DNA from 3 places in the Sodalis sp. RH20 genome. Region 1 is predicted to be linked to each of the others. Evidence: predicted binding sites of a transcription regulator. Region 1 holds the regulator's gene; each other region holds the start of a gene.
The links. The regulator CRP, encoded in region 1, controls carbon source genes, mostly activating them, when cyclic AMP is high. The targets are predictions, from matches to a motif close to ATGTGANNNNNNTCACAT.
Positions count from the first base shown of each region.

Region 2: the regulator CRP is predicted to act here: its motif matches at 1,809-1,826, upstream of ACL2XM_RS11840 (enolase C-terminal domain-like protein).
Region 3: the regulator CRP is predicted to act here: its motif matches at 2,011-2,028, upstream of azuC (stress response protein AzuC).

Region 1 covers NZ_CP178733.1:5,379,018-5,389,203, reverse strand. The annotation lists gene ACL2XM_RS24480 (YheV family putative zinc ribbon protein) at 1-151, opposite strand, end outside; gene kefB (glutathione-regulated potassium-efflux system protein KefB) at 135-1,979, opposite strand; gene kefG (glutathione-regulated potassium-efflux system ancillary protein KefG) at 1,972-2,532, opposite strand; gene ACL2XM_RS24465 (ABC transporter ATP-binding protein) at 2,665-4,590, shown strand; gene ACL2XM_RS24460 (LysE family translocator) at 4,596-5,198, opposite strand; gene ACL2XM_RS24455 (YheU family protein) at 5,320-5,562, shown strand; gene ACL2XM_RS24450 (phosphoribulokinase) at 5,667-6,536, shown strand; gene ACL2XM_RS24445 (OsmC family protein) at 7,169-7,591, opposite strand; gene ACL2XM_RS24440 (hypothetical protein) at 7,551-7,739, shown strand; gene crp (cAMP-activated global transcriptional regulator CRP) at 7,907-8,539, shown strand; gene ACL2XM_RS24430 (YccS/YhfK family putative transporter) at 8,593-10,186, shown strand, end outside.
Region 2 covers NZ_CP178733.1:2,548,521-2,558,706, reverse strand. The annotation lists gene ACL2XM_RS11850 (MFS transporter) at 1-815, opposite strand, end outside; gene ACL2XM_RS11845 (SDR family oxidoreductase) at 927-1,694, opposite strand; gene ACL2XM_RS11840 (enolase C-terminal domain-like protein) at 2,107-3,360, shown strand; gene ACL2XM_RS11835 (FadR/GntR family transcriptional regulator) at 3,409-4,122, opposite strand; gene ACL2XM_RS11830 (MFS transporter) at 4,424-5,719, shown strand; partial or broken gene ACL2XM_RS11825 (12-oxophytodienoate reductase) at 5,899-6,786, opposite strand; gene ACL2XM_RS11820 (TetR/AcrR family transcriptional regulator) at 7,012-7,620, opposite strand; gene ACL2XM_RS11815 (NmrA family NAD(P)-binding protein) at 7,699-8,583, shown strand; gene ACL2XM_RS11810 (helix-turn-helix transcriptional regulator) at 8,737-9,615, opposite strand; gene ACL2XM_RS11805 (YbhB/YbcL family Raf kinase inhibitor-like protein) at 9,644-10,186, opposite strand, start outside.
Region 3 covers NZ_CP178733.1:3,430,192-3,440,377, reverse strand. The annotation lists gene ACL2XM_RS15880 (hypothetical protein) at 1-736, shown strand, start outside; gene ACL2XM_RS15875 (alpha/beta fold hydrolase) at 953-1,774, shown strand; gene azuC (stress response protein AzuC) at 1,839-1,922, opposite strand; gene ACL2XM_RS15865 (acyl-CoA thioesterase) at 2,096-2,497, opposite strand; gene ACL2XM_RS15860 (SDR family NAD(P)-dependent oxidoreductase) at 2,598-3,392, opposite strand; gene ACL2XM_RS15855 (LysR family transcriptional regulator) at 3,637-4,524, opposite strand; gene ACL2XM_RS15850 (hypothetical protein) at 4,651-5,133, opposite strand; gene ACL2XM_RS15845 (hypothetical protein) at 5,155-5,988, opposite strand; gene ACL2XM_RS15840 (hypothetical protein) at 6,168-7,088, opposite strand; gene ACL2XM_RS15835 (fatty acid desaturase) at 7,448-8,521, shown strand; gene ACL2XM_RS15830 (extensin family protein) at 9,076-9,774, shown strand; gene fusA (elongation factor G) at 10,037-10,186, shown strand, end outside.

The DNA.
Region 1 (10,186 bases):
CAGCCGCCGGGTCGGTTTGGCGCTGAGTAAAACCGCACTTTACACAAATGACGTTATCCGTCCCCTGGTCCTGCCAGACCGCCAGGGTATCCTTCGCCTGGCACTCGGGGCATACCGCGCCGGCAATAAAACGTTTACGCTTTGCCGTCATGGTGTTTATCTCCCTGCGGATGGTTATCTTCCCAGCCGTCAAGCTGGCGACGTTCATGCTGCATTTCGCGCTGGAAGATATCCTCCAGCTCGCGCCGGGCCTCCTTGACGCGGGATATTTGCGCCACATCCCCCTGCAGCTGCGGCATCAGCTCCCGCAGCATGCGGGTATCGATGCGGCGGAAATGCTGCTGGGCGCGATAGGCCTGGTGGGGATGCATCCCCAGTTCCAACAACGCCTTGCGGCCCAGATCCAGCGCGCTGGAAAAAGTTTCCCGCGAAAACTGATTCACCCCGGCCAGCAGCAGCTCATGGGCCTCGACGCGGCCCCGCGCCCGCGCCAGTATCTTCAGGTGCGGGAAATGCTGCTGGCACAGGTGCACGATGGTCATGTTGTCTTCCGGCGTATTGGCGGCGACCACGATGGCTTTTGCTTTCTCCGCCCCGGCGGCGCGCAGCAACTCAAGCTCGGTGGCATCGCCGTAATACACCTTATAACCATAGCTGCGCATCAGGCTTACCGCACTGATATCGCGCTCAAGTACCGTAATCCGCATCTTATTGGCCATCAGCAGGCGGCCTATCACCTGGCCGAAACGGCCGAAACCCACGATGATCACCTGCGGCTCGTCATCGTCGACGAAGGGTTTTTCACCCTCCTCGTCCTGGGCATTGTAACGTCGGACCAGGATAAGATCGATGAGTTGCATTAATAAGGGGGTGGTAATCATCGACAGCGTCACGGTGACCAGCAGCAGGGCCAGCTGATCGGGCGAGAGGATTTTTTGCGCGCCGGCGGCGGAAAACAGGACAAAGGCGAATTCCCCGCCCTGGCTTAGCACGCCGGCGAACTGTAGCCGCACCGAGCTGCGCAGACCGGATATCCGCGCCAGGATATACAATACCGTCCCTTTGACCAGCACCAGGACCGCCAGGCCGGCCACCACGGTCAGCAAGTGGACATATAAAATGCCCAGGTTGAGCGCCATGCCCACCGAGATGAAAAACAGGCCGAGCAGTAATCCCTTGAACGGCTCGATGGCGATCTCCAGCTCATGGCGGTATTCACTCTCCGCCAGCAGCACGCCGGCGATAAAGGTGCCCAGCGCCATGGATAATCCGAGCATATCCATAAATAGCGCCGCGCCCAGCACCACCATGAGCGAGGCGGCGGTAAACACCTCGCGCACATTAGCCATGGCGACATAACGGAACAGCGGCCGCAGCAGGTAGCGCCCGCCCACCAGCATGATAAAAAACGCCGCCACCTTCATGCCGATTTTCATCCAATCGCTCGGTTCGCTGCCGCCGCCGGCCAGGATAGGGATGAGGGATAACGTGGGGATTACCGCCATATCCTGGAACAGCAGGACGGAAAAGCCGAGCTGGCCGCCTTCATTGCGGTTCATGCCTTTGTCGCGCATCAGCTGCAGCGCGATGGCGGTGGACGACATGGCCAGGCCGATGCCGCCAATCAGCGCCGATTGCCAGGTGGCATGGGTCAGGTAAAGAGCCCCGCCCAGCAGCAACGCGGTAAAGAAAAGCTGCGCGGCGCCGACGCCGAAGATCGATCGCCTCAGTTCCCATAGCTTCGACGGATTCAGCTCCAGGCCGATGATAAACATCAGGAACACCACCCCAAGTTCGGAGAAGTGCAGGATTTCATCCACATCGCGGATAAAACCCAGCCCCCAGGGGCCGATGGCGATACCCGCCGCAAGGTAGCCGATCACCGCGCCTATGCCCAGGCGCTGGGCTATGGGCACCGCAACGACGGCGGCGAATAAAAACAGCACCACGGCGGTCAAAAACGACGGACTGCTATCCAATGCGTTGTCCCCTTTCGTTAAGCGGCTCTTTCAGCCATTGGGCGTATTCGCCGGCATGGCGCGCCAATACGACGGGATCCAGCCTTCTGGCCCAATAGATCACCTGCGGGCGCACCCAATGCATGCGGCACATGGTGGCGGTCAATTCGAACGGGCGTAGAATATCCTCCATGCCGTAGCGGCTGTAGCCGCGGTTAAGATAAGCGCCCTCCGGTTCGCCGGTGGTGATAACCGTTCGCCAGTATTTCCCCGCCAGGGCGTCGCCGCCGATGCCGCTGGCAAATCCGCGCGCCAGCACCCGGTCGAGCCACTCTTTCAATAATGCCGGGCAGCTGTAAGTATAAAGCGGGTGCTGGAACACAATGACCTGATGTTCACGCAATAATTGCTGTTCGTGGTGAATATCAATAAAAAAATCCGGATAAAAGGCGTAAAGATCATGTACGGTGACATGCTCGAGCGACGATGCCGCCTGCAGCAAAATCCGGTTGGCAACCGAATCCTGTGATTCCGGATGGGCATACAACAACAAAACTTTGGGTGGCTGCGCGATCAATTCCCCTCCAAAGCGTCGTCAGGGCGCGGCTTTTCCGCTACCATGCTTCGCAAAGTTGAAACCAGGACAGGTTATCCTGGATAGCATTCAATAATGTTAATTTAACATACTCTCAAACTATGGCGCTTTATGATTGTCTTCTCCTCACTGCAAATTCGCCGCGGTACCAACGTACTGCTGGATAACGCCACCGCCACGGTGAATCCCGGGCAAAAGGTCGGACTCGTCGGCAAGAACGGCTGCGGCAAATCAACATTATTGGCATTGCTGAAGCATGAACTCGGCTGCGACGCCGGCAGCGTGACCTTCCCCGCCAACTGGTCGATGGCCTGGGTTAACCAAGAGACGCCGGCCCTTGACGTGCCGGCGCTGGAGTATGTTATCGACGGCGATCGCGAGTATCGCCAGCTGGAAGCCGACCTCCAGCTCGCCAACGAGAAAAACGACGGCCACGCCATCGCCACCGTGCACGGCAAGCTGGACGTTATCGAGGCATGGACCATTCGGCCGCGCGCCTCGAGCCTGCTGCACGGGCTGGGGTTCAGCCAGGATCAATTGCAACAGCCGGTGCGGGATTTTTCCGGCGGCTGGCGTATGCGCCTTAACCTGGCGCAGGCGCTGATTTGCCGCTCCGATTTGCTGTTGCTTGATGAACCGACCAACCACTTGGATCTGGATGCAGTCATCTGGCTGGAAAAATGGCTGAAGAATTATGACGGTACGCTGATTCTGATTTCCCATGACCGGGATTTTCTCGATCCTATCGTAAATAAAATCCTGCATATTGAACAGCAGACGTTGAACGAATATACCGGCAACTACTCGTCGTTTGAGCAGCAGCGGGTGACCAAGCTGGCGCAACAGCAGTCGCTGTTCCAGCACCAGCAGGAAAAAGTGGCCCATTTGCAGCATTATATCGACCGTTTCCGTGCCCAGGCCACCAAGGCCAAGCAGGCGCAAAGCCGGATCAAGATGCTTGAGCGGATGGAGCTGATCGCCCCGGCCCATGTGGATAATCCCTTCCAGTTCAAGTTCCGTACTCCGGAAAGCCTGCCGAGCCCCCTGCTGAGCATGGAGAAAGTCAGCGCCGGTTATGGCGAGCGCACCATCCTTAATTCCATCAAGCTTAACCTGGTGCCCGGTTCGCGCATCGGCCTGCTCGGACGCAACGGCGCCGGCAAGTCGACGCTTATCAAGCTGCTGGCCGGCACCCTTGAGCCGCAGTCCGGCACCATCGGCCTGGCGAAAGGCATCAAGCTGGGTTATTTCGCCCAGCATCAGCTGGAGTTCCTGCGCGCCGACGAATCGCCGCTAGCGCATATGATCCGGCTGGCGCCGCAGGAGTATGAGCAGGCGCTGCGCGACTATCTGGGCGGGTTTGGTTTCCGTGGCGATAAGGTGACCGAACCGACCGCGCGTTTTTCCGGCGGCGAAAAGGCCCGGCTGGTGCTGGCGCTGATTGTCTGGCAGCGTCCCAACCTGCTGCTGCTCGATGAGCCGACCAACCATCTGGATCTGGATATGCGCCAGGCGCTGACCGAAGCGCTGATAGATTTCGACGGCGCGCTGGTGGTGGTGTCCCATGACCGGCATTTACTGCGTTCCACCACCGATGAATTTTATCTGGTGCATGACGGGCGCGTCGCGTCGTTTGACGGCGATGTGGAGGATTACCAGCAGTGGCTGGTGGATCAGCAGCGCCAGGCGGCGGCGCAGGACGGCAATGATACCGAGACCCCGGCGCCGCAGGTCAATAATGCCCAGGCCAGGAAAGACCAGAAGCGGCGCGAGGCGGATTTCCGTAATCAGACCCAGCCGTTGCGCAAGGCCATTACCCGTTATGAACAGCAAATGGAAAAACGTGGCGCGGAGCTGGCGGCCATCGAGGCCGGACTGGCCGACGCGGCGCTGTATGATATCAGCCGTAAAGCGGACCTGGCCCTGGCCCTGCAGCAGCAGGCCAAGGTTAAATCGCAGCTGGAAGAGGCGGAAATGGCGTGGCTGGACGCCCAGGAACAGTTGGAGACCCTGACCCGGGAGTTCGAGTCGCAATAAGCGCGTCAGCGCCAGATCAGCAATACGCAGGCCGCCGTCAGCAGGCCCATGGCGACGTTAAAAGCGATCCAGGCGCGTTTGCTGCGCAGCAGCCGGCCGATAAGGGTGCCGAAGCCGAGCCAGATAACGCCGGAGACGATATTGACGCTGACGATGCCGACGCTGATGGCGCCGACGGAGGTGATATAGGCGCTGCCGCTCAGGCTGAAGCTGGCCACCGCGCCCAGCGCCATCAGCCATGCCTTGGGATTAAGAAACTGCAGCAGGCCGCCCTGGTAGAAGGGAATGGGCCGGGGGGGCGGCGCGTCGGTTTCCAGTTTTTCATAGGCGGCGGTGGCTATTTTCCAGGCCAGCCACAGCAGGTAAAGGCTGCCCGCCACCTTCAGCATAAAATGCAGGGACGGATAGAGCGTGATCAGGCCGCCGATGCCGAAGGCCACCAGCAGCAGGATACATTGCATGCCGAGCATGATGCCGATCATCAGCGGCATTGAGCGCCAGAAGCCAAAATTGGCGCCCGAGGCGGTAAGCAGCATATTATTAGGGCCAGGGGTAATGGCGGCCACCCAGAGAAACCCCAGCATTGACAGAAAAAGACCCAGTTCCACGTTTTGGCGGCTCCCCGTAAAATAACGCGTATGAAGCTACCAGTGCGCACGGGGATGCACAAGGCATAACAGGTGAAATTTACTCAACACCTTGATTTATTGACTATCGGGACACAATATCGTGATTATTCCCTGGGAACAAATCGATCCTGACACGCTCTATAACCTGATCGAGTCCTTTGTACTGCGTGAGGGCACCGATTATGGCGAGCAGGAGAAATCACTGGCGCAAAAGGTCGAGGATGTAAAACGCCAGTTGATAAGCGGCGAGGCGGTGGTGGTCTGGTCGGAATTGCATGAAAATATCAATATCATGCCGCGCGGCCGGTTTAATGACCAGGCCGGAGATACGCCGGGCGAATAGCGAAGCCCCTGGCCCCTAAGCGCTAAATATGCTAACACTCACTTCTGGGCCTTGATGCCGGGCGCACTTCTTCACGCCGCAATTCAACCAAGCGTAGGGTTACCATGTCGACAAAACACCCCATTATTGCCGTTACCGGTTCCAGCGGTGCGGGCACCACCACCACCAGCCTGGCGTTTCGTAAAATATTCCAGCAGTTGAATATCCACGCCGCCGAACTGGAGGGTGACAGCTTTCATCACTTTACCCGGCCGGAAATGGATATGGCGATCCGCAAGGCGCGGGATTTAGGGCGCCATATCAGCTACTTTGGTCCGGACGCGAATAACTTTGGCCTGTTGGAGCATACGTTTCATCAGTATGGCGATACCGGCCGCGGCCAGTCGCGTAAATATCTGCATACGTATGACGAGGCGGTGCCGTATAACCAGATCCCCGGTACCTTTACGCCCTGGCAGGCGTTGCCGGAACCGACGGACGTGTTATTTTACGAGGGGCTGCACGGCGGCGTGGTAACCGATAGCCATGACGTGGCGAAGCACGTGGATTTGCTGGTGGGCGTGGTGCCCATCGTCAACCTGGAGTGGATCCAGAAACTGGTGCGCGATACCGGCGAGCGGGGGCATTCGCGCGAGGCGGTGATGGATTCGGTGGTGAGGTCGATGGAGGATTATATTAACTACATCACGCCGCAGTTTTCCCGCACCCATATCAATTTCCAGCGGGTGCCGACCGTCGACACGTCGAACCCTTTCGCCGCCAAGGCGATTCCCTCACTTGACGAAAGTTTTGTCGTTATTCATTTCCGTAGCCTGGCGCATATCGACCTGCCTTACCTGCTGGCGATGCTGCAAGGCTCCTTTATTTCCAATATTAATACGCTGGTGGTGCCCGGGGGCAAGATGGGGCTGGCGATGGAGCTGATAATGGGGCCGCTGGTACAGCAGTTGCTGGAAGGAAAGGAAATTAAGTAAACTCGAGGCATCGGGCGGGAACACCACGCCCGATTCGGCCCCATCGGCATGCTTTCCCTTGAACACGCCAGGATTCGCTGCGGTGTTGGCGGGCCTAGCATACCCTGGGGCGCTCGGTCGGGCGGGAACACCACGCCCGATTCGACCCCATCGGCATGCTCTCCCTTAAACACGCCAGGATTCGCTGCGGTGTTGGCGGGCCTAGCATACCGTGGGGCGCTCGGTCGGGCGGGAACACCACGCCCGATTCGACCCCATCGGCATGCTCTCCCTGGAACACGCCAGGATTCGCTGCGGTGTTGGCGGGCCTAGCATACCGTGGGGCGCTCGGTCGGGCGGGAACACCACGCCCGATTCGACCCCATCGGCATGCTCTCCCTTGAACACGCCGGGTTTGAGCGCGGTGTTGGCGGGCATACCGTGCCATGGGGCGCTCGGTCGGGCAGAGAAACCATGCCCGATTCGACCCCATTGGCGCGCTCTCCCTTGAACACGCCGGGTTTGAGCGCGGTGTTGGCGGGCATACCGTGCCATGGGGCGCTCGGTCGGGCAGAGAAACCATGCCCGATTCGACCCCATTGGCGCGCTCTCCCTTGAACACGCCGGGTTGGAGTGCGGTGACGGCGGGACGGTTAGGCGGCGGGGGCGTGGTGTTCGTCGCGCACTTCAAAGCTGTGGGTCATATTGACCGACGCGCCGAGCATCAGTGAGACCGAGCAGTATTTTTCCGCCGATAGCGTCACCGCCCGCTCCACCGCCTTGTCGGTCAGCCCGGCGCCGGTGACGATAAAATGCAGGTTGATATGGGTAAACAGGCGCGGCGCCTCGTCGCGGCGCTCGGAGGTGAGTTTGACCTCGCAGTCCCGGACGTCCTGCCGCGCTTTGTGTAAAATCGATACCACATCAATGGCGCTGCAGCCGCCGACCGACATCAATACCATTTCCATTGGGCTGGGCGCTTTTTCGCCCGCGTTCCCATCCATCAAAACCTGGTGGCCCGAGGCGGATTCGCCCATGAAAGACAACCCTTCTACCCATTTGACCCGTGCCTGCATTATGATACTCCTGATGAAAAGCTTTCCAGCAGACTACATTTTTGTTGGAAAACTGGCAATGTTACTGAACATACTTCATGCTGAAGCAAGACAACAGAAGACACTGCTTCAAACCTATGCTAAAAACAAGGCTGGATCGGCCTCATGATAATGAAAGGGCAAGAGATCGATCGGAACATCACATTACCAGACCCTAATAAGTTCCCTTACGTCGCTCCGTTTAAACGCGGAGTCAGAGTGAATAATACAAGCGCCGTAACAGGGAATACGATGTCCCGAACCTGGGATAGCGATGACAAAAGAGGATAACAGCGAATGGTTCTCGGCAAACCGCAAACAGACCCGACTCTCGAATGGTTCCTGTCTCATTGCCATATTCATAAGTATCCATCGAAGAGTACACTTATACATCAGGGTGAAAAGGCTGAAACGCTTTACTACATCGTTAAGGGCGCCGTGGCGGTGCTGATTAAGGATGAAGAAGGCAAAGAGATGATTCTCTCCTATCTTAACCAGGGAGATTTCATCGGTGAGCTCGGCCTATTCGAGGAAGGTCAGGAACGCAGTGCCTGGGTACGGGCGAAAACCGCCTGTGAAGTCGCCGAGATTTCGTATAAAAAATTCCGGCAGCTGATTCAGGTGAATCCGGATATCCTGATGCGCCTGTCGGCGCAAATGGCCAGTCGTTTACAGGTAACGTCGGAAAAAGTCGGCAACCTGGCATTCCTGGACGTTACCGGACGCATAGCGCAAACCCTGTTGAACCTGGCGAAACAACCCGACGCCATGACCCACCCCGACGGCATGCAGATAAAAATCACCCGTCAGGAAATCGGCCAGATTGTCGGCTGTTCCCGCGAGACGGTAGGACGTATTCTTAAAATGCTCGAAGATCAAAATCTTATATCCGCGCACGGTAAAACCATTGTTGTTTACGGCACGCGCTGATAGCCCCGTTATACAGGCGTGGTGCTTCGTACCACGCTTTTTTTGCTGACAGTATGTGGCGCCGGTTAATCTACCACCCTGAAGTAAACTATGCCCTGCGGCAAACCATCGTGCTATGCCTGCCGGTGGCCGCCGGCCTGTTATTCGGCAGCTTGCAAAACGGCCTGCTGTTTTCGTTGGTCCCTGCCTGCTGCAATATCGCCGGCCTCGATACCCTGCATAAACGGTTTTTCAAGCGCCTGGCCGTCGGCGGTGCGCTGTTCGCGCTGAGCAGCGTGCTGATCCAGGTGCTGTTGGCCGTGCCGGTGCCGTTGCCCTTGGTGATGCTCGGCCTGGCGCTGCTGTTCGGCGTTACCGGTGAAATCAGCCCGCTGCACGGCCGTTTATTGCCCGCCGCGCTTATCGCCGCCATCTTTACCCTGGGCCTGGCCGGCAATGTGCCGCCCGTCGTGCCGCCGCTGCTGTATATTGCCGGCACCGCCTGGTACGGACTGTTCAACGCCCTGTGGTTCCGGTTGTGGAAGGAGCAGCCGATGCGGGAATCTCTTAGCCTGCTGTATCGGGAGCTGGCGGATTATATCGAGGCGAAATATACCCTGCTGACACAGCATACCGATCCGGAAACCGCCCTGCCGCCGCTGTTTGCCCGCCAGCAGGCGGTGATTGATCTGATTGCCCAGGTATACCAGCAGCTTTATATGCTGTCGGCCAATGATCAGCTGCAGTACAAACGCCTGCTGCGTTCTTTCCAGGTGGCGCTGGATTTGCAGGAGCATATCGCCGTCAGCCTGCACCAGCCGGACGAAGTACAAAAACTGGTGGCGCAAAGCCACGCCGAGGCGGTTATCCGCTATAACGCCCGGTTGATTGCCGCGCGGTTGCGGGTACTGGCGGATGATATTCTCTATCACCGGCAGCCGGGGCGTTTTAACATGGCCACCGCGCTGTCGGCCCTGGAAAAAATTGCCGACCGGCATCCGGATAATCCGGTCGGACAGTTTTGTTATTACCATTTCAGCCGTATCGCCCGGCTGCTGCGTACCCAGCGCCCGCTTTACCGCCGCGACCTGATGGCCGACAACCAGCAGCGGCTGTCGTTTTGGCATGCGCTGGTCAGCTACTGTTCCTTTAAATCCATGGCGCTGCGCAGCGCGGCAAGGCTTGGGATTATGCTGGCCATCGGCAGCAGCCTGGGGCTGGTATTGGATCTCCCCAAACCCTACTGGATTTTAATGACGGTGATGTTTGTCAGCCAGAACGGCTATAACGCCACCCGGGTGCGGATCCAGCATCGGGCCCTGGGCACGTTGGCGGGGTTGGTGATTGCCGCCGGCACGCTGCAATTCAGGCTGAGCGACGGCACGGTATTGCTGTGCATGTTGTTCCTGACGCTGGCGTCTTACCTGGTGTTGCGCAAAAATTACGGCCTGGCGATGATCGGCATGACGGTGACCGCGGTGTATACGTTGCAGCTACTGTCGCTGAACGGCGCGCATTTCCTGGTGCCCAGGCTGGTGGATACGCTGATCGGCTGTATGCTGGCGTTCGGCGGCATGCTGTGGTTATGGCCGCAGTGGCAAAGCGGTATGCTGCGCAAAAACGCCCATCTGGCGCTGGAGCGGGACCAGGACGCGCTGCGACTGCTGC
Region 2 (10,186 bases), 2.8 Mb from region 1:
TGCAGCCCCTTTTCCAGATAGACGATAAACCAGGTCAGGAAGAAATATAGCGTGGAGGAACAGGCGAACTGGGCAATAAACAGACCCCAGATGGTGCGTTTTTTCAGGAAGAAGCGAATATCGGCCCAGCGTACTTTTTCGCTGACGTTAGCCTGGTTTAGTGAACCGTAGCCGCCGCCGTCGCGGATATAATCCAGTTCTTGCCGGTTGGTCTTGACGCTATGCTGCGGATCGCGGTATTTCATCAGCCAGAAGATGCCGAACAGGACGCCGGCGGCGCCGGACAGGTAAAATGACATTTGCCAGCCGAATTCCGCCACGATAAACGACAGTGCCGGAGTGAGCAGCGCCAGCCCGATGTATTGCGCGCTGGAATAAATGGCGGTGGCGCGCGCCCGTTCATGATCGGGAAACCAGGTGGCGATTATCTTGGTATTGGACGGGAAAGAGGGCGCTTCGGCTATGCCGATCAAGGCCCGGCAGCCCAGTAACATCAGGAATGACGCGGTAGCGGTGGCAAACAGGTGATGCGAGGCAAACCCCATCAGGAAGGTAAACACGCTCCACAGGATGATGGCGCTGCCGTACAGGACGCGTGAGCCGATGCGGTCCAGCACATAACCTACCGGGATCTGGCTGGCGGCGTAGAACCAGGTGAACATGGAGAACAGCAGCCCAAGCTGGGTGGGACTTAAATCGAAATCGGCCTGGATTTTACTGCCGGCGACGGACAGGTTGGCCCGGTCCATATAATTAATTGCCGTTACGATAAATAACAGCGACAAAATAAAGAATCGCGACTTGGTTGCTTTCATTTTATTTTCCTGGTCAAAAGGTACCATTTTTTTATAAGCAGACGGATACAGGGATATAGCCCACAGCGGCGATGCTGTGGGCGTAGGTATATTCAGATCAGGCTGGGCGGGTTACAGCACGGCCAGCCAGCCGCCGTCGACGTAGATAATCTGGCCGTTGATGTAGTCGGACGCGGTGGAGGAAAGGAACACCGCGGTGCCGATCAGTTCTTGCGGCTTGCCCCAGCGCTTTGACGGGTTGCTGGCTTTGACCCAGGCGTCGAACTGTTTATTGTCGATAAGCGCGGTGTTCATATCGGTAAGGATATAACCGGGGCCGATGGCGTTGGTCTGAATGTTGAATTCCGCCCATTCGGCGGCCATTGAGCAGGTCAGCATCTTGATACCGCCTTTGGCCGCGGTATAGGGCGCCACGGTGGGGCGGGCGGCCTGGCTGGTCAGCGATCCGATATTGATGATCTTGCCGCCGTTGCCGCGGGCAATCATCCGTTTCGCGGCCGCGCGCGAAACGATAAAAGCGCTGGTCAGGTTAGTGTCGATGACGCGTTGCCACTGTTCCAGCTCCAGCTCCACCATGGGTTTGCGGTACTGGATGCCGGCATTGTTAATCAGGATATCCACCGGCAGCCCCTGTTGTTCCAGGGCGGCGAACGCGCTTTCCACCGCATCCTCATTGGTGACGTCGAAGGCGACGCCCTGCGCCTGATAACCTTTAGCACGGAGTTTTTGTACCGATTCATCCAGCAGCTCCGCGCGGATATCGTTCAGGACTACGCTGGCGCCAGCGGCGGCCAGCCCTTCGGCGTAACAATATCCCAAACCTCGTGCCGAACCGGTCACCAGTGCCGTTTTCCCGGTTAAATCAAACAGTGCAGACATAGCAATTCCTCATTATGGGGTCATGGCGATAGATATCGCTCGTTAACTTGTATGACATCATTCATATTTAAAGTGAAGTAATGAATTTTTTAAAGCAATACACATACATATTTTTTGCGGTGAAGATCACAGAATAATTTATTTTTATGTTATTTATTTCGTTAAATACGTTTTAAAACAATTAGATAATATATTATTGTTAATTTTATGACCGGGTGCACATTCTTGGATTCGCAGGCTTTGCATCGTGCATTTTCACTGGTATAACGAAAAATACTTGTAGGACAACATATGAGATGCTAGATCTGATAACACTAGCCGGTTGGGTGTCCGGGCGGTTAAGGCGAGGGAACACGCCGCCGTGAAATGAACACGGATGTTAACGGGCAAACATTAAATTTAAGGAGTGACTGTGAGTAATTTGAAAATCACCGCGGTGAAAACCATTCTGACCGCCCCGGGCGGCATCGATCTGGCGGTGGTGAAGGTAGAAACCAATCAGCCGGGATTATATGGCCTGGGCTGCGCCACCTTTACCCAGCGTATCCAGGCGGTGAAAAGCGCCATCGACGGCTACATGGCGCCGTTCCTGATTGGCAAGGACCCGGCGCGCATCGAGGATATCTGGCAATCGGCCTGCGTAAGCGGTTACTGGCGCAGCGGCCCCATCATGAATAACGCGCTGTCCGGCGTGGACATGGCGTTATGGGATATCAAAGGCAAGCTGGCCGGCATGCCGGTGTATGAGCTGCTGGGCGGCAAATGCCGCGATGGCATTCCGCTGTACGTGCATACCGACGGCAGCGACGAATTTGAAGTGGAGGACAATGTCCGCGCACGCATGGAAGAGGGCTATCAGTACGTCCGCTGCCAGATGGGCATGTATGGCGGCGCGGGTACCGACGACCTGAAGCTTATCGCCACCCGGCTGGCCCGGGCAAAGAACATTCAGCCGAAACGCTCGCCGCGCGCCAGCACGCCGGGGATTTATTTCGATCCGGATGCCTACGTGAAAAGCGTGCCGCGCCTGTTCGACCATCTGCGCAATACACTCGGCTTCGGCATCGAATTTATCCATGATGTGCACGAGCGCGTGACGCCGATGGCCGCCATCCAGCTGGCCAAGAATCTGGAACAGTACCAGATGTTTTATCTTGAGGACCCCGTGGCGCCGGAAAATATCGATTGGCTGAAGATGCTGCGCCAACAGTCGTCCACGCCGATTTCGATGGGCGAATTGTTTACCAGCGTCAATGACTGGAGACCGCTGATTACTCACAACCTGATCGATTATATCCGTTGCCATGTCAGCACCATCGGTGGCATCACTCCGGCGAAAAAGCTGGCGACGCTGAGCGAAATCCACGGCGTGCGCACCGCCTGGCATGGCCCGGGTGACATTTCGCCAGTGGGCGTTTGCGCCAACCTGCACCTGGATATGAGCGTGACCAACTTCGGCATCCAGGAATACACGCCGGTCAACGACGCGCTGCGAGAGGTGTTCCCCGGCTGCCCGGAAATCGAGCTGGGTTATGCGTACCTGAGCGACCGCCCGGGGCTGGGCATTGATATCAATGAGGAAAAAGCGGCGCAATACCCCTGTATCGGTGGTATCCCGTCCTGGACCCTGGCGCGTACTCCTGATGGGACTGCGTCGCGGCCATAGGGAACGCGCGGCATAGGAGGATGGCATCCTCTTATAGCGGCCGGGCGCTTATGCGTCCGGCGCCGACTGTTTCAATTTCTCAATCGCCGCCACGTTTTCCGACATCGCTTCATTGAGCACCGCCACCGCGGTGGAGGAGTCTCGGTTCTTGATCGCCATGAACACCTTGATATGGGCCTCGACGCTTTCCAGCGAGATGCCGAGTGCGCGGTTCAGCTCTTCCAGATAGTAGTAGTAGATGTCTTTGATGGAATTCATGACGTTGTAAAACACTTTGTTCTGCGATGCCTTGGCGATCGCCAGATGGAAATCAAAGTCGGCCTGTGAATACTTTTTGTAGTCGTCCTTGTTCACCAGCATGCGGTTCAACGCCTGTTCCAGGGCGGTGATGTCGTCGGGCGTGGCGTTGCATACCGCCAGCTCCATGCATTTGAACTCCACCGTTTGGCGGAACACCATCATATCGTGAAACTCTTCGCGGCTCAGGTGCATGATGGGTTGGTGTTCGTTTAACAGACTTTGCTGGTTAAGGTCCTTGGTGACAAAGCTGCCTTTGCCCTGGTGAGTGATGACAATGCCCAGATCGCGCAGGCGCTGTACCGCGCTGCGGATGCTGACGCGGCTGACGTTGAACGAGGCGGTCAGTTCGGCCTCGGAAGGTAGCTTGCTGCCCGGGGGCCAACTTCCGTCCAGCAGCTTTTCCTTGATTTGATCATAAACCGCGTTAACCACGTTGTGTTTCTGTATTGATTGAATGCTCATGGTGTCCGTCGCATACGTTGTCCTACAACATGCCTGTGTATAGCACGCCCAGCGGGGGCTGTGAAGCCAAAAAGCGCATTTTCATGCTGTCAGGCCGAAACCAGCCGCTGAAAATAAAATATGTGATCGTCACTTCATTTTGGCGGATTGGTCATTGATCGGCGATGGAGAATGCCGCATTTTTAAACATGAATGATGTCATACAAGATGTTGTGTGACAGGTGTGTTTGGCAATGAAGAAAGATAAACACTCCGGCTTCAGGTACTGACCGGTAATAATTAACCCCCTTGGAATATCGACATGAGTCAACTTTTGCCACAGAACCTAGCGCCGGTACGCTGGCGTAAACTGATCCCGCTGGCTTTTATAACCTACAGCCTGGCCTATCTCGATCGCGCCAACTACGGTTTTGGTGCCGCCTCAGGACTGGCGCACGATCTGAATATCACGCCGGGCATATCATCGTTGCTGGGCGCGTTGTTTTTCCTGGGTTATTTTTTCTTCCAGGTGCCGGGCGGCATCTATTCGGAACGGCGCAGCGCCAAAAAACTGATTTTCTGGAGCCTGGTATTGTGGGGGATTCTGGCGACTGCAACCGGCATAGTGCATAGCGTGGCGGCGCTGGCCGTGATCCGTTTCCTGCTGGGCGTGGCCGAAAGCGTGGTGATGCCGGCGATGCTGGTGTTCCTCAGCCACTGGTTTACCAAGCGCGAGCGTTCCAAAGCCAATACGTTCCTGTTCCTAGGCAACCCGATCACGGTGTTGTGGATGTCGATTGTGTCAGGTTATCTGGTGAATTCCTTCGGCTGGCGCGGCATGTTTATCATCGAAGGCGTGCCGGCGATCGTCTGGGCGGTTATCTGGTGGGTTATCTTTGTTGACCGGCCGAAAGACGCCAAATGGCTGACAGACCAAGAGAAGCAGGATCTTGAGGCTGCGCTGGCGGCCGAGCAGGTGGAAATGAAACCCGTGAAAAATTACGCCGAGGCGTTCCGCTCGAAGAAGGTGCTGGCGCTGTCGTTTATCCATTTCTTCTGGAATATCGGCATGTACGGTTTCATTATGTGGCTGCCTTCGATCCTGAAGACCGCCTCGGGTTTGGGCATCGTGGCCACCGGTTGGCTATCCGCCGCGCCTTACCTGCTGGCGGTGCCGCTGATGCTGACCGCCTCCTATTTCTCCGATAAATTTCAGCAGCGTAAGCTAGTGGTGCTGTTGTTCCTGGGACTGGGGGCGGTATGTTTTTGCGGATCCTTTACCCTGGGCGCCGACCATTTTTGGTTGTCCTACGTGCTGCTGGTGATCGCCGGCGGAGCGATGTACACCCCTTATGGGCCTTTTTTTGCCGCGGTGCCGGAGTTGTTGCCGCGCAATGTCATGGCGGGGGCGATGGCGTTTATCGTCAGCTTCGGCGCGCTGGGCTCGTTTGTCGGGGCGTGGATTGTCGGCTACCTGAATGGCGTTTTCCAGGGGCCGCAGGCGTCTTATGTTTTTATGGGCGGTTCACTGGTGATCGCCGTCATCTTGACCGCTTTGACCGGCTTCAGTAATAAATCCTCTGCGCAGACGGCGTCGAAGGCGGTGGCGCTACCCTAATCCCTATACAGGCCGGTTACTTTAACGGCCTGTTTTTTGCGTCCATTACCTTCGATTATGTGTAAGTGTTCTACAACCGTACCCGCCGGCACGGCCATCTGGGCGGGGTCAGTCCTGCCAGACGGTCCCGATTTACAGGGCCGCCTTATGAATAGACTTGAAACACCTGTCGTGCAGTCTTAAACCCATTCAGCCAGGGATGCCGGAGTAAATCCGCTCAATGCTGTGTAATTGCCATCTTCCACTTTCGTTACCCAATCCGGATCGCTTAGCAGGGCACGGCCCACGGCGATGAGATCACACTCTTCACGCTCCATGCGCTCAATAAGGCGCTCAAGGCTCGCAGAAGCCGATCCCTTTCCGGCGAAAGCATTAGTCACATCGTTATCCAGACCAACCGAACCTACGCTAATCGTCGCGGCGCCTGTCACTTTTTCGCCTAATCCGCACAGTTCAGGCCGTTTCCGCCATCAATCTCAGGGAATTCCGGCTCCCAGAATCGACATTGCGAACAGTGTAGGATATCGACGCCAGCCTCAACCAGCGGTAATAACCATTCTTCCATCACCGCCGGGGTTTCGGCAATTCGTACCCCGAAGTCCTGCTGCTTCCAGTGGCTGACACGCATGATATCCGGAAAATCAGGACCGACTGCGTGACGAACGGCAGAGATAATCTCACTGGCAAAGCGCGAACGTTCTTTGATTGTTGGGCCACCGTAGCGGTCCGTACGCAGATCAGTACCGGCCCAGAAGAACGGGTCGATTAAAAATCCATGAGCGCCATGGATTTCGGCCGTGTCGAAGCCCAGACGTTTGGCATCCGCCGCTGCCTTTACGAACGCCGAAACGGTATCCGCAATATCTTCTTCACTCATTGCAACGCCGCGTGGGTCTCCGGGCGCATCAAAACCTGACGGGCTTTCAACAGGGGCTGCCGGCTCCCAGCCGTTGATATAACGCACTGCACCGGTATGCCAGATCTGCGGCGCCATGCGGCCGCCTGCACTGTGCACAGCATCAATAACGTTTTTCCAGCCAAAATGCCGCTTCACCATGGAAAAAGGGAAAAAGGGATGCCGCTTCGTGGACTACGCCAATGGACGCTTAATAAGTTGCCTGAAGTCGAAGCAGCCAGGCGGCAATTTAATCAGGTTGCTGGAATGAAATGAGAAAAGGTGGGCAACCCAATGTGTTGTTTAAGAAAAACGTTGCCTGCTGACGCGCTACCCCTTTCTGATCTTAAACTCCGCTAAGCGCGAGTCCTGATATTATTAATGATACACATTTAGGTTATCCATCAGAATCCGGAGGGTAATCTCGTTTTTTTGGCCAGGCCGACATTGAAATATCAATGAGCTGTGAAAGTGTCTGTCGGCTTGCGCCTGCTGAAGGCAGATTTACCACCGACTGCAGAATGCCAAAGTAATACCAGGCCAGCAGTTCCAGATTGATATCCTGCGCGATTTCTCCCGTTTGTTGCCCCTTCGCCAGAATGTTTAACAATATCTGTCGCTGTTGGCGAATCCCCACGTTCATCGTCATTTTCCCTGCGGCGGTAAGATCGGCTTGCTCACTGAGGCTACGAGACAGCAGGCAACCTCTGAGGTTATCCAGTCCAGCGTTATCCGGAAGGAATTCACGCAGCAATGCTTCAACCCTTGCTCTTGGGGACGCAAGTTGAATTGAATTCATGCGAGACAGGACGCGGTCCGTATACAGCCTGAGGCACTCATTGAAGAGCCCGTCCTTATCCTTAAATCGCTGATAAAGGCTGGAGCGGGACAGACCTGTTGCTTCAGTAAGGTCGCTGATGGAGGCGTTTGCATAACCATGACTCCAGAAAACGCCGATCGCCGCATTCAACACGGCACTTTCATCGTATTGCGGTTTACCGCTCATAAATCCCCCGTTGACAATCTGGAATGATCGTACCAAGATTGATGGACTGATCGTTCCATCATATAATAAGGGTTCACCATGCTTAATCAATCGAATACTCAAGTTCCTGAACTTCGCATCGCTGTTGCGGGTGCCACGGGTCGGGTCGGCTCACACTTAATCAATATGCTCGCATCAGATCCCGTAACGGTCATTGCACTCACGCGTCAGAAGACACCTGAAAATATTTCCGACAGGGTATCATCTGTTGTTGTCAATTTTGATAAACCCTCAACGCTCGAAAGGGGGCTAGCAGGTGCCGATAAGCTTTTCATCGCTCATGGGACATCATCTCAACAGGTGGCTAATGAGATAGCACTGATTGATGCTGCTGTAAAAACAGGCGTGCGACATATTGTTAAACTTTCGGTGATGGGGCCAGCAACGCCCATAAATCCTTTTGCATGGCATGCAGTGATAGAGGCTCATCTGGCCCGACAACCTGTGGCCTCAACCGTATTGAGACCCACTACTTTCATGGATATACTCAAGCGTGCTGGAAGCCAGGTCGCTGCGGGAACCTGGGGGGGCGCTGCAGGTAACGGGCGCGTCAATCTGATTGACACCCGCGATGTAGCCGGGGCGGCACGTGTAGCGCTGCTTGAAAAAGAAGCAGATAACTCCCAACGTGCTTATCACCTAACGGGTCCGCGTAACTGGACAATGCCTGAGGTTGCTGAGAAATTATCCGATCTTTTAGGTCGTACGGTCACCTATATTGACCGCTCACCCAATGAACAGCGCGCTGCATTACTTGCTGACGGTCTTTCACCGTTTGTCACTGAACTGCTTATTGGACTTGACCGGATTTTCAACCATTCAGTGCTGATTGAGCGCACTTTGACTGTTGAAGAATTAACTGGATTGCCCCCGCGCTCATTGTCAGATTGGCTGCAGGAAAATATTGCTTTCTTCAATCGGTAGATACGGCGTGTCATCAGACACTACGTTAAAGATATCTCCTCATCCAATATTGATGAAAATGAACGTTAATCAAATTATTCATAACATTCGCAATGAATAAGATAATTTATCTGATGCTTATTACCTATAAAACGTATGGCCCTAATGAAAGTACTAACGTAACCGCGATGGAGACAGGCCAAAGCGCTGTGTAAATCTTTCAGCGAAGCGTGAAACCGATTTGTAGCCGCAGGCATCTGCCACCTGCGTCATGTTCCAGTTGGTGGTTTGTATCAGCAATAAGCCGTGGTGCATGCGTATATCCACGAGAAGCTTCTCAAAGCGGATACCCTCTTCGCGCAACCGCCTTCGCAGGGTTGATTCGCTCATAGCCAATGCTTCACCGGCGGAGCGGGCAGTCCAGCCGATTTCTGGTGAGGCGCGTAGCAGATGGCTTAAACGTGGGAAGACGCCCTGTCGTTGTGGAAGGGTAAAATGAATATTTTGCTCGGCAAGGACTAACAGTAAGTCAAAAATTCTTAACCGGATCCTTGCATCGCTAAGACTCGGCTGATCCAGGTTTTTCAGTAACGTTCGCAATGATTCGTGTAGAGCGCTATTAAGATCAACCGTGGTGAACTGAGGTTTCTTTTTAGCACTGGAAATGTCGCCCTGAAAAAACTGATAAAAATATTCCAACACATCTGCACTGAAAGTGAGAAATATTGACCGGAACGGAGAGTCATTACTCGGGGGATATTTGGTATAATCGGCAATCACGCCCTGATCTATAAAACCTACGGCGGCCTTATCAGCTAATGTATGGTTTTCCCCCGAAGCCAGGAACTCAATTCTTCCCGCTAATACGATCAGCACCGTCGGTTCAAAGAAGAAAAAAGAGGGGGTACTCTGCTCCACCCTGAGTTGCGGATAAGCCACCGAAACCAGATTATTACGGCTGGTGTTGCTGCCATAAAAACCAGACCAGGAAAATTGTTCACTGCTCAAGGCGTATTTCTCATCTGATGCGAATAACCTATTTTCTCTGGTCATGGTTTACCTGCTGCTTAGACGCTGAGCGTTACACTTTCACGTCCGGGTTAAGACTGTAGACTCCAGTCAGCGTAGCTTTGGCCAAAACGTCGCTGTTTTCCAGCGTGCGACGGATGTTAGCACCAGTAAGCTCTCCTGCTACGTTCAATGTCGGGGTCGGGAGCGCATATAATGTGAATACATAATGATGGATTATTTCATCATTCCACGGCGGACAAGGACCATCATAGCCATAGTAGGTGCCCGCCATCGACTCATCATTGGCAAACCACCCGGTATAATCATTTATGCCATGGGTCAGTCCATCTGGCGCAGAGGGACCCTGTTTGCCTCCAGCGGAAATGCCATGGGATTGTGACCCCTCAACGATTTCGCTCTGACCCGCCGGGATATTTAACAGTAACCAGTGAAAAAAATCGGCGCGGGGCAACGATGCCGGGACCCTCTTACCTGGCTGATTTACATTTTCAGCACTGGTAGGAACATCGGGATCGTGGCAAAGGAGCACCAGCGACTGCGTACCCGCGGGAACATCTTCCCAGCGGAGGTGTGGGTTAAGGTTATCAGATAA
Region 3 (10,186 bases), 1.9 Mb from region 1:
TAACCTCATCATGCTGAGCGGCACCGCCAAAGGCGACATCCGGCTGGTGGTGGCGGGGATGGTGGGAAAAGATCTGGATGAACAGGCCCGTTCAAGCATCAGTTTCGACACCTGCGGCGCCCTTATCGAGGAAGCGTACGATTACCACAAAACGGAGGGCCGCATGACCCTGCGCATGTCCAATCACACGGTAAAATCCGCTGATGGCTGGGAGAGCGAGTACGATATCGCCATCATTATCGATCGAGACGGCAAGCCAACGCTGGTTAACCATAAGCAGGGCAAAAGCCGTTTTTTTACCGGTAAAAACGGCGTGATCACCTCCTCGACCGATGCCTTTACCCTTAACGAGCGGCCCGGATTTACCACCGGGACCTATGACTACGATAATAATTTGCGTCTGGTCAAAAGCACGGCGCGGGGCACCGACGCGTTCAGCAACGATGAATATATTTACGCCTATGATAAAAAAGGTTATTTCATCTCGATGCGTTCGAACCATGGTCAAACCCGTTATCAGTATGATGCCGACGGCAGGGAGGCGGGTTCTTTCTCGGTGTCACGGACGCCGGTAAGCCAGCTCACCAAAGTGGAGCAGTGCCAGCGCAACGACGACGTGGGCAACTGCATCCTGAGTTATGGCAGCGACACGGAAATTTTACCGCAGTCGATTATCAGACGACACCGCAGCACGGCCACGCAATACCAGTATTGGGACAGCGCGGAATCACATTGATTTTCCCGTGACTTAGGCCTGCATATTCTTTTTGCCGGCATCAAGCCGCCATTATCTTTTGGCGGCGGATGGCGGCTTACTCTTTTCGTTCCTAATCTTGATAGGTTGACCCGGAAATTGATGGCGCCCGCCAGGCGTTCTCATGCCCCGTATGCAATGCCGACGATAGCGTCGGCGGCTCTTATCCCCACTCACCCGAAAAAAGGATCAGACAACATGAGCACTATCACAACCGATGACGGGACGCAGATATTCTATAAGGACTGGGGCACCGGCCAGCCGGTGGTTTTTTCCCACGGCTGGCCGCTGACCGCCGATGCCTGGGACAGCCAGATGATGTTCCTTGCCGACAAGGGCTATCGGGTTATCGCCCATGACCGGCGCAGCCATGGCCGGTCGGCCCAGACGTGGGACGGGAATGATATGGATACCTATGCCGATGATCTCGCGGCCCTTATCGCCAGCCTGGATCTGCAGGACGCCATCCTTATCGGCCATTCCACCGGCGGCGGGGAAGTGGCGCGCTATATCGGTCGCCATGGTACCGGACGCGTGGCCAAAGCGGTGCTGATAAGCGCAGTGCCGCCGCTGATGCTGCAAACGGCGGCGAATCCCGAGGGCGTGCCGATAACGGTTTTCGACGGTATCCGGGCCGGCGTGTCGGCGGATCGATCGCAATTTTATCAAGATCTCGCGGTCTCGTTTTATGGTTATAACCGCGACGGCGCCAAACTCTCCCAGGGGGTGATAGATGCTTTCTGGCTGCAGGGGATGGCGGGGGGCATCGCCGGGCAATATGCCTGCATCAAGCAGTTCTCGCAGACGGATTTCACCGAGGATCTGAAAAAATTCGACGTGCCGACCCTGGTGCTGCAGGGCGATGACGATCAAATCGTGCCGCTAGAGGTTTCGGGCCGTAAATCAGCCAAGATCATTCCCGACGCCACGTTAAAAGTATTGGCCGGCGCGTCCCACGGTATGTGTACCGTGGATGCCGATAAGGTGAACGCCGCGCTGCTTGAATTTCTCCAGGCCTGATTTCATCAGCGTTTTTTTGCCAAAAAAAAAAGCTGCCGCGGCAGCTTTTTTGACGTCATGGAAATTAATACATGGCACCGGGCGGTACGTCTTTCACGGTATTAACGTATGACAGCAGAATTTTTTTCAGGAATTTACGGAATTTCATATGCTTTCCCTCACCAGGTTTGTTCGCCTGTAACGTGTTTGCGTTTGATGAGGTAATAATATGACCTCCGTCACATAAATGCAAATATTTGTGATGCGCATCACATAAAAAAGAGCATTTTTTTACAATGCCGGCGACGTGTTTTAACACATCGCGCCAATCCGGGGCGGGGATTATAACAGCGGGGTCGCTTTGTCATTTTCATCCACCGCGACAAAATTAAACTGCCCCCGCACCACTTCCTCCCGGCCCGCCGCGTACATATCTTCAAGGAAAATGGCGACATCCACGGTGATGCTGGTCCTGCCCACCCGGCTAACCCTGCCCACCAGCTCGATAATGGTGCCGGAAGGAATGGGCCGGCTGAAGGTGATTTTTTCCGTGGATACCGTTACCAGCCGTTTGCGGCAGAAGCGGGTGGCGGTGATAAAGGAAACCTCATCCATCCATGCCAGGGCGGTGCCGCCGAACAGGGTCGAATGATGGTTTATGGTGGTGGGAAACACCACCTTGGCGACGGTGGTGGTGGATTGCAGGATTTTTTGCTTTATTTCTGCGCTTAACTCATCGTGCATAGCAATACCTTCACATCTTTTTAACAAGTTAGTGAAGTGATTATGCCTGATATCGCGCGCGCATCCCAGAGGTGCGGCAGGGCCGGAGTTCAGGTCGCCGCTAGACGATACTGTTGATAACCCCGCCGTCCACCCGCAGCGCCGCGCCGGTGGTGGCCGATGCTTGCCGGGAGCAGGTATATACCACCAGGTTGGCCACTTCCTCGGGGGTCGCCAGCCGTTGGATAATAGAGGTTGACCGGTGGGTGCGCACAAAATCGGTTCCCGCCTGTTCAATACTCACGCCCGCATCCCGGGCGGAATCCTTCAGCATCTCGCGCACGCCTTCGGACAGCGTTGGGCCGGGCAGTACCGAGTTTACCGTGACCCCGGTGCCGGCGGCGAGTTTGGCCAGCCCGCCCGCGACGGCCAGCTGCGCCGTTTTGGTCACCCCGTAATGGATCATTTCCGGCGGGATATTAAGCGCCGACTCCGATGAAATAAACACGATGCGCCCCCAGTCGCGTTCCAGCATGCCTTGCAGGTAAAAACGCGCCAGTCGTATGCCGGACATAACGTTGGTCTGGAAATAACGCTCCCACTCATCGTCATCCACGTCGAAAAAAGGCTTAGGGCCGTAAATGCCGGCGTTATTGACGATAATATCGGCGGCGGGTACGGCGCCGGTAAGCGTAGCCACGCCCGCCGCATCGGACAAATCAGCCGCCACGCCTTCAACCGCCGCCTGCGGCACCGTGTGTCGCAACTGGCCCAGCGCCTTGTCTACCGTGGTCTGGCTGCGGCCGTTAATCACCACTGACGCGCCGGCGCGCGCCAGCCCAGTGGCGATGGCAAAACCGATGCCGCCGGTGGAGGCGGTGACGATGGCGCGTTTTCCCGATAAATCAATATGCATAATAATCTCCAGAAAAAAATGCGAGGACATAGAGCGGGACAACCTGTTCACCAGCTTATCTCCGCCGGCCGTAAGACGCGACAATAAGTTCGCTTCTGATGATGCTGAAGGCGTGCGTCTGAATGAATGATAGGTCATGATGGTTGCGGCGTTAAGCGGGGCAAGGCGAACCCGTGCGTCTTTGTGACGCGGTCCTCACGCGGCGCCGGCGATATCGGGCAGGCAAACTGCCGTCGGCCTGCGGTTATGCCAGGTTTTCAGCCAGGAAGTGCAGTAGCCGTTTGATGCGGGGCGGCTGGAATTTATTCCGGTTATACAAGGCGAAAAGGGGCGCCGGTTCGATAAAATACTGATCCAATACCGTCACCAGCCGGCCCGCGGCCAGGTCTTCACTGATATCCAGGATCGACTTATAAGCGAATCCGTATCCCATGACGGCCCATTTGCGGCTGATGTCGTCGTCATTGGTGGTGTAGGCGGGGGTCATGGTCAGCTGCCGCGGCATTTTTGCTTCATCGCGATAAACCCATTGCTCCTGATTGCCCAAGGTATTAATCAGGGCAATGGACGGCAATGCCTGCAAATGGGGGGGCGCCAGCGGTGGATCCAATTGCGCCAGCAGCGCCGGAGCAACGCATACCACCCGATGACTGTCGGCCAGTTTATAGGCCGTCATGCCGGCGTCGTCGTGCTGTCCATAGCGGATGGCGATGTCAATGTCGTCGCCGATCGGGGCGGTCGTGGCGTCGGCCAGAGAGAGAATAAAGTGAATGGCGGGAAAGTCTTGGCGAAAGCGCTCCAATAAGCCGATCAGACGATTGCGGCCAACGTCGGAGGGGGCGGTAATGCGTATCGCGCCTTTGATGTCATCCTTGCCCGAACGCAACAGCTCGGTGACGTCATTAAGCTGTTCCACGGCGCGCTGGCTATAGCTTAGGAACAGCTTGCCCTCGTCGGTCAGCCTGAGCTGGCGGGTGGTCCGTTCAAACAGGCGCACCTTGAGACCGGTCTCCAGACGCACGATGCAGGCGCTCGCCGCCGCCGGAGAACAACCGAGCTTACGTCCCGCCGCCGAAAAACTGCCCAACATCGCCGCTTCGATAAAAAGTCGCAAATCACTTAAACGTTCCACTCATTATCCTTAATCTCATCTCTTTTACATTAGCATCCTTTATTATGCTGGATGACGGCGGAATTCGCCTCATTCTGCCGTTGCGTTAATTCCCCATGCCAACATAAAGTATTGACAACGGCTAATTTAAGGTATATGGCCAGCGTCTTGACCCGCGCGCGCCGCCGCCAGCCGCGCCCTGAAATCATTCAGCGCGCTAATCTCTCGCCGCAGCGCGTTTGCCCGCGCCGTCTGCCCGCGCCGGACCGGGCTTATGTCGGTACCGGGAATCAGCCTGGCCAACGCCGCCAGCAGCTCAGGCAGGGGCTGGTTTTTGTTCTGCCTGACAAAATGGCTAAGCGCGACATAAGTCAGCGGAATATAAGCTGATTCATTATGCACAATCATCCGTGGATGACGGCGGTAGAAGCCCAACAGCTGGATTTTCGCATCCGCGACAATCTCATTTTCCCGGCAAGTGCCTTCACGGGCCGGCGCCTGCGCCGGCCTGAAACGACGGTCCTTCGCCCGAACTCCCGCGGCCGGCGGCAGGCCGCTTAGCCGCCCGGCGCCGATATCCGCGAAAACGCCCAGGGCGGCACTGACAAAAGAAATATCTGACCATCGCATATCAACTTCCTCTGAAATGAGTCACAGTGGTTGGTTCTGGGTTATCCGCTGATGCAGCAGGTCATCGACGATAAGCAGGTCCTGCCGCCAAAGCGCGCATGCCTGGTCCAGGTCATCATTAATGCCGGTTAACCTTTGTTCGCGCCTTGTTATCGCCCGGCCGACAAAATAATCCAGTGAATCCAGCAGGGCGGCGGCGGCGCGGGCGCGGGCGGCGGCGAGCCCCCCGGGATAGCACGCGATCAAATCATCCAACTGCCGTCGTACTTCCCCGCGCAGCGCGTTGTTTCTGTCGCCGTCCATAAGATGATCCTCCAGGGACAGCGTAATAAGGCGGGGAGGATGGGGCAGCAGCGGCGCCAGGCTGTTTTCCAATGCGCAACGGGTTGTCTCGCGCGGTTTCCCCTCCTCGTCATGCAGTATCATTATCAGCCGTCGCCCGAGATCGGGAAAACGGTGCTGCAAGGCGGCCAGAAAACGGATTTCCGGCTGAGCCAGCCCCGGCTGGCCCGCGCCGTGGACATACAGGATCCAGTCCGCGCCGATAGCGCCGGCCAGCGCGCCGGCGGGGGAGTCGTTGATATCGTCGATAAAGAGACAGCGGCGGGAGGGGTGATCAACGCCGCTTTTTTCTGGCGAATGGCGGTCGCTCAGGGCCGTGCGCGCATTACCGCTGATGGCGGCAGGCAATACCTTCTCCAGGACGCGTTTGCCCGTACCGCGTAAACCGCACAGCGCGATACGGTGTTCGGATAACGGACGAGCATGATTTGTCCGAAATTCCCGATAAAAAATGGCAAATTCAGGATCTTCTTTGCATAAGTAGTGCAAATTATCGCGCTCAGTCCTGTTCATTCTTCATGATTTCCCATGACATACTTAAGTCCCGCTAAGGTTATCGGCAGACCTTGCCTGATGTTTAACCTTCTGTTGCCCGGGTATGGCAGGAATGGTTCGATAATGCCGGGTCGAAAGCCCGCCGACCCTCATGAGCCATGAGGTTTTTGCTTATCAATACGGCGAGATATAAAACTTCAGGCAAGAAATAATTTTACTGAGCGGCTAATAAGGTTAATGTCTTCTCCCATTTGTATTATGGCACTGATATTATTAGTTTCTCTTGGCGTTGACATGTGCTCATTGCGTGCCTGTAGCAATCTTTCATGCAAGTATTGCCCAAGCGCTGTTTCAGCTGGGAGATCCGTAATAAATGTCTCTTCCGACAGGCTATGGGCCAGGGCCAGATATTTACTCATAAAAGGCACGACGAGATATTTTAGCAGATGGTTGCCTGGACTAAATACGTTGGCAAACATTTTGTCTAGACATTCCCGCAGACGTTCGGAGATGCTCTCCAGTTTATCCTGCAGGCGGCCGGTTTTCCCGGTGTTAAAATGCGAACGTTGATCATAGATGTCCGTTGCTAAGATAACACCCATTTCTTTCATGATACTAAAATAAATAGGCGCGGTTATTATGGTTTTTTCAGGGTTGTTCTTAATGTAATCTTGCACCAGGTAATGTAATTCAGCATAACTTTTAATAAAATATAAATAATTTTTATCCCTTCGGTTATGGTATTTGTTTTTAACCTTGTGCGCCGACTTTCCCGCCAGGGCAAAAAAAAGGGCTAGACTGCGCTGCGAATATTCCTGCTCGAAACTGTCTGTTCCCATTCCCTTGGCGGCAAGGAGGGCGCGGACATCGCCTTGCGGCGCGTTTGTTCCGCGGTCACCCGGTGTATCAACGGCGGCGACTGGTGCGGCGCCGCTATCAGCGCGCGATGCATCGCCGGCCATAGTGACGTGGCGGGTAAAAAGGGGAACAGGAGCGGGTCTTGCCAGGACCAACGCGTTCCGATAGTTATTCTGCCGTGGCTGTGTTTCCCTGCCGCACAGGTTGGCGGCATAAGAAAACGTGCAGGCAATACTCGTTTGCGAAATAATGTTACCCATTATGCTCCGATGGCGTTTAAGCGAACCACTATCAATAAAATAATATGATTGTAGTTTAAAAATAACCGTTATTGTATTTTGCCATGCCTGTTGTCAGGTCCTGCATGGGATATTAACAGAGGGAAATAACTTCGTAAACGCCGGTAATGACAAGAATATTGCGCGGACGATCATCCTACGTAATGAATTATAGATGATTATTATATTTTTTATAAAATCAGGATGGTATTTTTTTACTGCCTCCAGCGCCGGCGGTACAACTATAACCTGATCTTTCGTCGTGGTGCTTGCTGAGGCCCCTTATCTCATTTCCCGCCATTCTATTGCCGTTTTAATTCGTTGGTTGCGCCGCCGGGGTGATGAATACTGACAAAAAAACCATCGGGGTAGACGCCATGTCAGAGCCAGGAAGAAAAACCGCGCACTATTTGCATGACGGCCAGCGCGATCGCATCAGGCAACTGGCGTCCACCCGATTGTGGCGCTGGGAACTGCCGACCTGGGGCCTGATCGCGCTTATTTATGCCGGGTGGTTCGGCACGGTGCATTACTGGACGGCGCTGGGGCCGTGGGTCGGCACGCCGCTGCTTATCTGGTTCACTACCTGGTATCTGTCGCTGCAACATGAGCTGATTCACGGTCATCCTACGCGCCTGCCGTGGCTGAACCAACTGTTTGGCCTGCTGCCGCTGGCGGTATGGTATCCCTATGGCCTGTACCGCGATTCACATTTGCGCCATCACCGCGACGATCATTTGACCGATCCGGTGGAGGATCCCGAGGGCTATTATTTCAGCGGCGAGAGCTGGCAGGGATTTTCCGCGCTCCGGCGGCGTCTGGTCCGGGTACGTAACACCTTGGCCGGACGTGTGCTTATCGGGCCGGCGCTGGATATCTACCGCGCGCTGCGCGGCATGGTGGCGGCCGTGGCCGGCGGCAATCGCCGCGCTGTCGGGATGTGGCTTATGCATGGCCTGCTGCTGCTGGCCCTGCTGCACTGGGTGGCGTCATCGGGTTTGCCGGTAGGGTATTTTCTGCTGGCCATAAGCTATCCGGCCCTGGCCATCACCAAAATCCGCTCGTTTATGGAGCATCGCGCCGCCCGCGATCCCCAGGCCCGCTCTGTTATCAACGAGGCGGCGTGGCCCTGGCGGTTGCTATTTCTTAACCTGAACTATCATTTAGTCCATCATGATTTACCCGCCGTGCCCTGGTATGCGCTGCGCCGGGTCTATCTGGCCGATCGGGCCGCCTATCAACGGCGCAACGGCGGCTTTGTCGTGCAGGGTTATGCTGAATGGCTGGGCGAGTACGCCTTCAGGCCGGCCGAGGTCGAAGTACATCCGTCATCGTTGGGCGACACCAGGCTTTCCGGGATGCCGGAACCTGTAAAGGACGTTTTTATTGCCGGAGCGGGATATCCACCGCAATGATGCCGGGATGGTCTGCAGCGCGTTGATTTACCATTGGATAAAATATGCTGTGGCGAGGAGTAAGCCGGGAAAAGGGTTGGGAAAAACAGGAGGATGAAGCGGGTAGGATGCCCCGAACCGAAGTTCGAGGCGTAAAGTCTAGCTCATTGCTACATGAAACCGACGCAAGTATGGACCTAAATACCGGATCCGTAAATACGCATAGCGACAATTTTCGCATCCCGGCGGGTGATTGCTCAGCAACTGTTCAATACAGGCGGTAATGACGGACATGAAGAGCGGGCCTGGCCGCCGGCGGGCGTAAAAAAAGCCCGCACAGAGGGGCGGGCAAAGACTTCACAGCAAATCAAACAGCTTAGTTGATGGATGAGTTCGATGGCGTAAAGCTGGGTATCGCCTTCATTTTAATCATAGCCAGTACAAATAAACATCAGTACAACCACTTTCAAAATTACTAATTGAATCATGTGGCAATAACTTAATTACTTCTACGTCTATACTGATTAACAACGTCGGCGATGGGCCGGTTTTAACGCTATAGGGGTGAAGTAAAGGTGCGACTGCTGACCTGCCTGTTGGTTCTGGTGGTGTTGTTAACGGCATTAGCCCCCCGTATCCGGCCCCTGCTGCCGCCCGGCTATGACCCTTTTTTGCCTTTGTCGGTCAGCGATCCGCCGACGTTTATCACCCGCTACAAACTTAAACGGCTGGCTGCCGATCCTCCGGCCTGCCTGGCGGCGCTTGAAAGGGCAAGCGCCGCCGGACGCCTTTCTTTCAGCAAGGTCGCCGATACCACCGGACCTTGCCCGCTATTGTCGCCCGTGAGGGTGCGCGGGTTCGGCCCGGTCGGGCTTAGCTCCAGTTTTCTCGCCAGCTGTCCGCTGGCGCTGAGCAGCGCCATGTTTGTCGGCCAGGCGGCGGCGCCCCTGGCGGCGGCAGGTCTTGCGTCTCCTTTAGCTCGGATTGATCATCTTGGCAGCTATGCGTGTCGTAACATCTATCACCGCAGCGAGGGGCGGCTTAGCGAACATGCCGGCGCGCAGGCGCTGGATGTGTCGGGCTTTATCCTCGCCGACGGACGGCGCATTACGGTGTCGCAACAGTGGCGGCGCCAGGATCCGGCCGGTGATTATTTACGTGACGTGTTTATGCAAAGCTGCGCTTTTTTCGGCAATTCGCTCGGTCCCGATTACAACGCCGCCCACGCCAATCATTTCCATTTCGGCATGCGCGGTTTTGGCGTCTGCCGCTAGACGCGGCATTTTGATTAACGGCCGTCCGGCAGCCTGCGCGCAGAGCGGGCGGCGACGGTAATGGCAATAAAGCCGTGGCTGACATTGAAGACAGGGCGCAAAAGGAGCATTCTGGCAAAGCGCGCCGGCATTTTTTAACCCTATTGCCGGAAAGCCTGGGATTGCGTTAATAAGACTTTTTATTACATATGCCCCGTCGCCATAGGCCGGCGGGGACGGTTAAACAGCAGGTTTTGTCCTGTAGGGCATTTAAGGTAATTGTATGGTCCGTAAAACTCCCATAGAGCGATATCGCAACATCGGCATCAGTGCGCATATAGATGCCGGCAAGACCACCACCACCGAGCGTATTTTGTTTTACACGGGCGTCAGCCATAAAATCGGTGAAGTGCATGATGGCGCCGCGACGATG